DNA from 2 places in the Amycolatopsis sp. NPDC049252 genome. Region 2 is predicted to be linked to the other one. Evidence: riboswitches for the same ligand, from Rfam matches in the RefSeq annotation. Region 2 holds a riboswitch; the other holds the start of a gene.
The links. Region 2 has a riboswitch for S-adenosylhomocysteine ahead of ahcY (adenosylhomocysteinase). Riboswitches for the same ligand answer to the same signal wherever they lie in the genome.

Region 1: another riboswitch for S-adenosylhomocysteine. It lies ahead of metH (methionine synthase); the one in region 2 lies ahead of ahcY (adenosylhomocysteinase).

Annotation. Positions count from the first base shown of each region.
Region 1 is NZ_JBICSQ010000085.1:8,126-12,327, reverse strand. Features, by position in the region: gene metH (methionine synthase) at 1-1,975, opposite strand, end outside; S-adenosyl-L-homocysteine riboswitch at 1,990-2,068, opposite strand; gene ACGFMK_RS41810 (TIGR03619 family F420-dependent LLM class oxidoreductase) at 2,421-3,281, shown strand; gene ACGFMK_RS41805 (sugar porter family MFS transporter) at 3,353-4,202, opposite strand, start outside.
Region 2 is NZ_JBICSQ010000120.1:8,944-13,145, forward strand. Features, by position in the region: gene ACGFMK_RS45820 (diiron oxygenase) at 1-376, shown strand, start outside; gene ACGFMK_RS45825 (hypothetical protein) at 435-1,421, shown strand; gene ACGFMK_RS45830 (GNAT family N-acetyltransferase) at 1,400-1,900, shown strand; S-adenosyl-L-homocysteine riboswitch at 1,967-2,045, shown strand; gene ahcY (adenosylhomocysteinase) at 2,198-3,658, shown strand; gene ACGFMK_RS45840 (hypothetical protein) at 3,785-3,940, shown strand; gene ACGFMK_RS45845 (cation transporter) at 3,973-4,202, opposite strand, start outside.

The sequences.
Region 1 (4,202 bases), on a different contig from region 2:
GCGAAAGCCGCTCCTCGACCGTGCCTTCGCGCCACGACAGGTCGACGACGCGCTTGGTGCCGCTGCCCTTGACGTTCTCGGCGAAGGTCACCAGCCGGTCGGTGGCGTCCTCGCGGCGGTCGAACAGCACGTCCTCGACCAGCTCCAGCAGGTCCTTCGGGATGTCCTGGTAGACCGCGAGCTGGCCGGCGTTGACGATGCCCATGTCGAGGCCGACCTGCACGGCGTGGAACAGGAACGCCGAGTGCATCGCCTCGCGGACGACGTCGTTGCCGCGGAAGGAGAACGACAGGTTCGAGATGCCGCCGCTGATGTGGACGCCGGGGCAGCGCTCCTTGATCCGCGGCAGCGCCTCGATGAACGCCTTGGCGTAGCCGTTGTGCTCGGCGATGCCGGTGGCGACGGCCAGCACGTTCGGGTCGAAGATGATGTCCTCGCCCGCGAACCCGGCCTGCTGCGTGAGCAGGTCGTAGGCGCGGCCGCAGATGTCCACCTTGCGGTCGGCGGTGTCGGCCTGGCCCTGCTCGTCGAAGGCCATCACGACGACGCCGGCGCCGTAGTTGCGGATGGTGCGGGCCTGGGCGAGGAACGGCTCCTCGCCCTCCTTCAGGCTGATCGAGTTGACGACGCCCTTGCCCTGGAGGCAGCGCAGGCCGGCTTCGAGCACGGTCCACTTCGAGCTGTCGACCATCACCGGGATCCGGGCGACCTCGGGCTCGGTGGCGATGAGGTTGAGGAACGTCGTCATCGCCTCCTCGCTGTCGAGGAGGTCGGCGTCCATGTTGACGTCGAGCAGGTTCGCCCCGCCACGGACCTGCTCCAGCGCGACGTCGACGGCGGCCTGGTGGTCGCCGGACTCGATGAGCCGGCGGAACCGCTTGGAGCCGGTGACGTTGGTGCGCTCGCCGATCATCACGAACCCGGTGTCGGCGCCGATGCCGAACGGCTCGAGACCGCTGAACCGGGTGTGCGTGCGCGGCAAAGGGACCTCGCGCGGGGTGACGCCCTTCGCGGCGGCGGCGATCTGCTCGATGTGCGCCGGGCTGGTGCCGCAGCAGCCGCCGACCAGGTTGACCAGGCCGTCGCGGGCGAAGCCGCCGATCAGCCCGGCGGTCTCCTCCGGTGTCTGGTCGTACCCGCCGAACGCGTTCGGGAGCCCGGCGTTCGGGTGACAGGCGACGTAGGTGCCCGCGATCCGCGACAGCTCCTCGACGTGCGGGCGCATCTCCTCGGCGCCCAGCGAGCAGTTGACCCCCACGACCAGCGGCTTCGCGTGCTCGATCGAGCTCCAGAACGCCTCGACGGTCTGGCCCGAGAGCGTCCGCCCGCTCAGGTCGACGATGGTGACCGAGATCCACAGCGGCAGCTCCGGCGCGACGTCGCGCGCGGCGGCGATCGCGGCCTTGCAGTTGAGCGTGTCGAAGATCGTCTCGATCATCAGCAGGTCGACGCCGCCCTCGACGAGCCCGGCGATCTGCTCGGCGTACGCGGCCTTGACCTGCTCGAACGTGACGGCGCGGTACGCCGGGTCGTCGACCTTCGGCGACAGGCTGAGCGTGACGTTCAGCGGGCCGATCGACCCGGCGACGAACCTGCCGCCGAACTCGTCGGCGGCCTGGCGGGCCAGCTGCGCGCCGCGGACGTTCATCTCGTGGACCAGGCCCTGCAGGCCGTAGTCGGCCTGGCCGATGCTGGTGGCGGTGAAGGTGTTCGTCGTGGTGATGTCGGCGCCGGCCGCGAGGTACTGGCGGTGCACGTCGAGGATGACGTCGGGGCGGGTGAGGTTGAGCAGGTCGGGGTCGCCGGTGACGTCGTGGGTGTGGTCACCGAAGCGGTCGCCGACGTAGTCGGCCGGGGTGAGCCCGGCACCCTGCAGCATGGTGCCCCAGGCACCGTCGAGGACCGCGACCCGCTGGCTGAGCAGCTCGCGCAGACGCGCGGTGGCCTCGGATTCTTGCGGGGTGATCGGGTTCACCGGCAGCCTCCCTCAGTCGGGAGGCGCCCTTGGGTGGTCACAACCGGCCGAGCGTGGCGGGCCCCGTGGCCCGTTGCAGCGCCTCTCGGCCTGCGAACCAGGGTACTGGAACCCCGGCCCGGCACACCATCCCGCCCCGAAGGTCCGTCCACTGGCTGGGACGCCACGCGTGAACGTCCACAATGGATCATCTGGATCGTCGGCTCCACCTTGCCACCACCCCGTTCCGACCGGCATTCCCGGGCTCACCCACTGTGACCCGGCGAACGGCGGCCCGCTGCTCCCAGCCTGCTTACCGCGGCGGCGTCCATCGGCCCTCGACCGACACTCGACCCGCGTGGTCACGCACTGTGCACACAGGTATACCGAAAGCGAGCCCGGCCGCCGGCACCGGCCCCGCGGCGGTCGCTTGAAAACTGAAACACGTTCTAATACAGTCCGTCGCGTGGACTACGGAATCGTGCTGTTCACCAGCGACCGAGGCATCACCCCGGCGGCCGCGGCGCAGGCCGCGGAGGCCGCGGGGTTCGCCACCTTCTACGTGCCCGAGCACACGCACATCCCGGTGAAACGCGAGTCGCCGCACCCGCGCACCGGGGACGCGTCCCTGCCCGACGACCGGTACAGCCGCACGCTCGACCCGTGGGTGGCGCTGGCGACGGCCGCCGCGGTCACCGAGCGGATCCGCCTCTCGACGGCGGTGGCCCTGCCGGTCGAGAGCGACCCGATCACGCTCGCCAAGACGATCGCCAGCCTCGACCACCTGTCGGGCGGGCGCGTCACGCTCGGCACCGGCTTCGGCTGGAACGTCGACGAGCTGACCGACCACGGCGTGCCCGGCCACCGCCGCCGCACGGCCCTGCGCGAGTACCTCGAGGCGATGAGTGCACTGTGGACGGAGGAAGAAGCCGCCTACGACGGGGAGTTCGTCTCGTTCGGCCCGAGCTGGGCGTGGCCGAAACCGGTCCAGGCGCACATCCCGGTCCTGCTCGGCGCGGGCCCGACGGAGAAGACGTTCCGCTGGATCGCCCGCCACGCGGACGGCTGGATCACCACCCCCGCGGACACCGACCTGGACGGCCATGTCGCACTGCTGAAGGAGATCTGGCGCGACGAGGGCCGTTCCGGGGCACCGGCCATCTGCGCGCTGGGCGAGCGCCCGGACCCGGCGAGGCTGGCACACCTGGACGCGCTCGGCGTCACCGAGGTGATCTTCGGGCTGCCGGACCGTGCCGCCGACGAGGTCTCGGCCTGGATCGGCCGGCTGGCGGGAAAACTCGGCCTGGCCACGGCTCCCGTCGCCTGACCTCCAGCTCGGCGAACGGAAAACGGCGGGGGTGCGGACTTCCCGCACCCCCGCCGTTCGAACCGCCGGGATCAGCTCTTGACCGCGACCCCCTGCCGGGCCCGCAGATCCAGCTCGATCTGCTCCAGCGAACGGCCCTTCGTCTCCGGGACCAGCCACTTGGTGAGCCCGAACAGCACCACGTTGATGCCGGCGAACAGGAACATCGAACCGCCGATGCCGAGCGACCCCACCGCGGAGATGAGCGGGAACACCGCGCTCACGATGCCGGTCGCGGCCCAGAGGATGACGCTGCTGACGCCCATGCCCGCCGCCCGGTACTTGAGCGGGAACACCTCGGCCATCATCACCCAGACGACCGCGCCCCAGCCGAGCTCGTAGCCGACCAGGTACAGCACCATCATCACCAGCATCAGGATGCCGCGGGTGCCGGTGTCGTGGACGTTCAGCACCACGAGCCCGGCGGCCACCAGCGTGATCACCATGATCACGTTGCCGATGAGCAGCAGCGGCTTGCGGCCCCAGCGGTCCACCACGAACACGACCCACGCGGTGAACAGGAACTTCGTGACGCCCAGCAGCACGCCGGACAGCAGCGCGGCCTGCGTGGCGAACCCGAGGCCGATCAGCATCGTCGGGAAGTACGCGTTGATCGCGTTGACCCCGCTGAACTGCTGGCCGACCGCGAGCAGGGCCGCGACGATCATCATCGGGCGCACGAAGCCGGAGAACAGGTCGCGGAACCGCGGCTTGTCCTCGGTGTCCATCTGGATGACGCCGCGGATGGTCGCGATCTCCTCGTCGAGGTTCACGGTGTTGCCGTGCGCGCTCGCCAGGACCCGCCGGGCCTCGTCCTCCTGACCGTTCTTGACCAGCCAGCGCGGCGTCTCGGGCAGGAACGCGAGCCCGACGAGCAGGATC
Region 2 (4,202 bases):
GATGATGGACGACGACGGCATCCAGCCGCTGATCCGCTCGGTCAACCGGATCCACGTCGTCGAAGAGGCCCGGCACGTCCGGTTCGCGAAGGAGGAAGTCCTGCGGGAGACGCCGAAACTGTCGAAGGCGAGCCTGCAGCGGCACCGGATGCGGACGGCGCTGGTGGCCTTCGGCGTCATCGACAGCATGGTCGACCCGCGGATCTACCGGAGCGTCGGGATCGACCCGCGCGAAGGACGGGCCGCGGCCTTGGCGAACCCGCACTTCCACGAGACGCGACGCTGGATGGCCGAGAAGATCGTGCCGTTCCTGCGTGACGCGGGGCTGATCGGCGGCCGGTCCGAGGGCATTTGGCGGCGCGCACATCTCATCTGAGGTTCTGTCCGCGAAATGCCCTTCACGCCGGATGCCCGGCTCCGCCAGGATCCTCCGGGTGACCACAGAGTTCCCGCCCGGACCCGAGCCGGAGCCGCCCCAGCAGCCGACGCCGCCCGCGCAGCAGGAGCCACCGCCCGCGCCGGAGCAACCGTCGCCGGCCCAGCCGCCCACCCAGCAGCAGTCACAGCCGCAGCAGCCGTCGCCGTCGTCCGCGCAGCAGCAGCCGTCGCCGTCACAGCCGCCCGCCGAGCAGCGGTCGGAGCCGCCCGCGCCGCAACAGCCGCCGCACCACCAGCCACAGCAGCCGCCGCCTGCCCAGCAGCAGCCCCGGTCACAGCCGATGCAGCCGCTGCCCGGCCCGCAGTCGCCGCAGCAACAGCCGCTGCAGCTGCCGCCCGCCCGGCAGCGGGCTCCACGCCGTCCGCTGTCCACGCGCCCGGTCGCCGTCGGCCTGGCCGGCGTGCTCGTGGGCGCGTTCCTGGTCGGCGTGCCGTGGCTGGTGCTCGGCCTGCTCGGCGGGCCGAGCCCCGAGCCGCTGAAGCTGCCGGACACCCTCGGCGGGTTCGAGACCACGCAGGCCGCGGTCGCGAAGGTCGCCAAGGGCGGTTCCCTCGGGAAGTCGCAGATCGAGCGCGCCGACAAGGCCGAAAGCGAGAACGCGTCGCGGATCTCGGCGGCCTACGGCGGCGCGGCGGCCGTGTTCCGGTCCTACAGCGACCCGGGCCTCGAAGGCGGGTTCCAGGTGGCCGCGGTCCGCGCGGACTCGCCCGAGCTGCTCGCGCAGTACGAGGACACCGCCGCCCTCGGCCAGGCACTGCCCTCGACCGAGCTGAAGCGGATCGGCCCCGTCCAGTGCCTGATCCACAACGAAATCACCCCGCAGGGCCAGCGCGTCGACCCCGAGAACTCCTTCGTCATGAACTGCCAGCGCAGCGGCGGCGGGCTGACCGTCCAGCTGCGCAACACCACCACCCAGGACGCGCACGACCCGGCGCGGTTCGCCGCCGTCGTCGAAGAGGCGTGGGCGGCGCTGAACCGGTGATCGAGACCCGCACGGCCACCACCGCCGACGACGGCGCGCTGGCGCGCCTCGACGAACGCACCTGGGGCCCGGACACCTCCCCGGCACCCCCTCCGGCGCCCGGCACGCCGTTCTTCGGCGAGGGCACCGAGCCGGAAGACGTGCTCGTCGCCGAGCACGACGGCGTGGTGGCCGGCTACGTCCGCCTGGACGAGGGGTTCGGCATCCCCGCCCACCGGCACGTGCTGGTCGTCGGCGGGCTCGCGGTCGACCCGGACCGGCGCCGGCTCGGCATCGGACGGCAGCTCGTCGACGCGGCCATCGCCGAGGCCCGCCGCCGCGGGGCGCGCAAGCTGACCCTGCGCGTGCTCGGTCACAACACCGGCGCCCGCCGGCTCTACGCGAGCTGCGGCTTCGCCGTGGAAGGCGTGCTCCAGGACGAATTCCTGCTCGGCGGCGAGTACGTCGACGACCTTCTCCTGGCCTGCGTCCTCGCTTGACAGGCTCCCGGCCGCTTTGCCATCCTGGACGACGGAAACCGCGTGCGCCGGCCTTCGGCGCGTTTCCGGTCCGAGAGGCGCTGCGACGGAATTCCTTCCGCCACGCTCGGGCCGGGGATCACGGACCCAAGGGCGCCTCCCACCACGGGAGGTGTCCTTTTTTGCATACCTGGCAAGCAAACCCGGCCTCGCGCGGCCGCGGCTAGCCTGACCACCCCCTTCTTCCCGGCACTCGCCGTGCCGTGCTTCGTGCTGCCCTTTTCCGACCGTACAACGAATTCCGGAGTGAACGAAAGAATGAGCGAAAAACTGCAGAGCCGCAACGGACTCGACTTCGCCGTCGCCGACCTCACGCTCGCCGAGGCCGGCCGGACCCAGCTGCGGCTGGCCGAGCACGAGATGCCCGGCCTGATGGCGATCCGCCGCGAGTACGCCGCCGCGCAGCCGCTGAAGGGCGCCCGCGTCGCCGGGTCCCTGCACATGACCGTGCAGACCGCCGTGCTGATCGAGACCCTGGTCGCCCTCGGCGCCGAGGTGCGCTGGGTGTCCTGCAACATCTTCTCCACCCAGGACGAGGCCGCCGCGGCCGTCGTGGTCGGCCCGGAGGGCACGGTCGAGGCGCCGTCCGGCACGCCGGTGTTCGCGTGGAAGGGCGAGACGCTCGAGGAGTACTGGTGGTGCACCGACCAGCTCTTCGCCTTCGCCGGCGGCCAGGCGCCGAACATGATCCTCGACGACGGTGGTGACGCCACCCTGCTCGTCCACAAGGGAGTCGAGTTCGAGGCGGCGGGCGCCGTCCCGCAACCGTCCGAAGAGGACGCCGACGAGTACCGGATCGTCCTGGAGACGCTGCGCGCCAGCCTCGCCAGGGACGGCGACCGGTTCACCCGGATGGCCAAGGAGATCCGCGGCGTCACCGAGGAGACCACCAACGGCGTCAAGCGGCTCTACAAGCTCGCCAAGGACGGCGAGCTGCTCTTCCCCGCGATGAACGTCAACGACTCGGTGACGAAGTCCAAGTTCGACAACAAGTACGGCATCCGGCACTCCCTGGTGGACGGGCTCAACCGGGCCACCGACGTGATGATCGGCGGCAAGCGCGTCCTCGTCTGCGGCTACGGCGACGTCGGCAAGGGCGCGGTCGAGGCGCTGCGCGGCCAGGGCGCCCGGGTCTCCGTCACCGAGATCGACCCGATCTGCGCGCTGCAGGCCGCGATGGACGGGCTCGACGTGGTCGAGCTGGACGACGTCGTCGAGACCGCCGACATCTTCATCACGACCACCGGCAACTTCGGCATCATCTCCGCGGCCCAGATGACCCGGATGAAGCACAACGCGATCGTCGCCAACGTCGGGCACTTCGACAACGAGATCGACATGGCGGGCCTGGCGAAGCTGCCCGGCGTCGTCAAACACGAGATCAAGCCGCAGGTGCACGAGTGGACGTTCACCGACGGGCACGCGATCATCGTGCTCTCCGAGGGCCGCCTGATGAACCTCGGCAACGCGACCGGGCACCCGTCGTTCGTGATGTCGAACTCGTTCACCAACCAGGCGATCGCCCAGATCGAGCTGTTCACCAAGCCCGGCGAATACTCGACCGACGTGCACCGGCTGCCCAAGCACCTGGACGAAAAGGTCGCCCGCCTGCACCTGGACGCCCTCGGGGTGCGGCTGACGCAGCTGACCAAGGCGCAGGCCGAGTACATCGGCGTGGACGTCGAGGGACCGTACAAGCTCGATCACTATCGGTACTGATCGAGAAGTTGCTCCATTTGCCGCAGTTTGGGGCACCGGGAAAGTGGCCATCCTCCCCTCGAGAAGAAACGCATCCGCCCGGACGGCACGGAGCCGGGCCGGGTCTCGTGCGAAGGAGTGTGTCAAGTGATCGTTCTCGGTGTCATTCTGCTGGTCATCGGCTTCATTGTCGGTATTCCGGTGCTGTACACCATCGGCATCGTGCTGGCCGTGGCCGGCGTGGCGCTGGCCATCCTCGGCGGCACCGGCCGCAAGATCGGTGGCCGCGCGCACTGGTACTGATCCCGTGACCCCCGCCGTCGGCCTGGCGCGCGTCAGCAGCAATGCTGACCGCGCCAGGCCGTTCGGCCTTCTCTCGTTGCGACGAAAGCGATCGCGAGCGCGACGGCCGGATCGGCCCACCACCAGCCGAACAGCGTGTTGAGCAGCAACCCGGCCAGCAGCACGGCCGAAAGGTACGTGCAGAGCAGGGTCTGCCGTGAGTCGGCGACCGCGCTGGCCGAGCCCAGTTCCCGCCCCGCGCGGCGCTGAGCCGCCGAAAGCG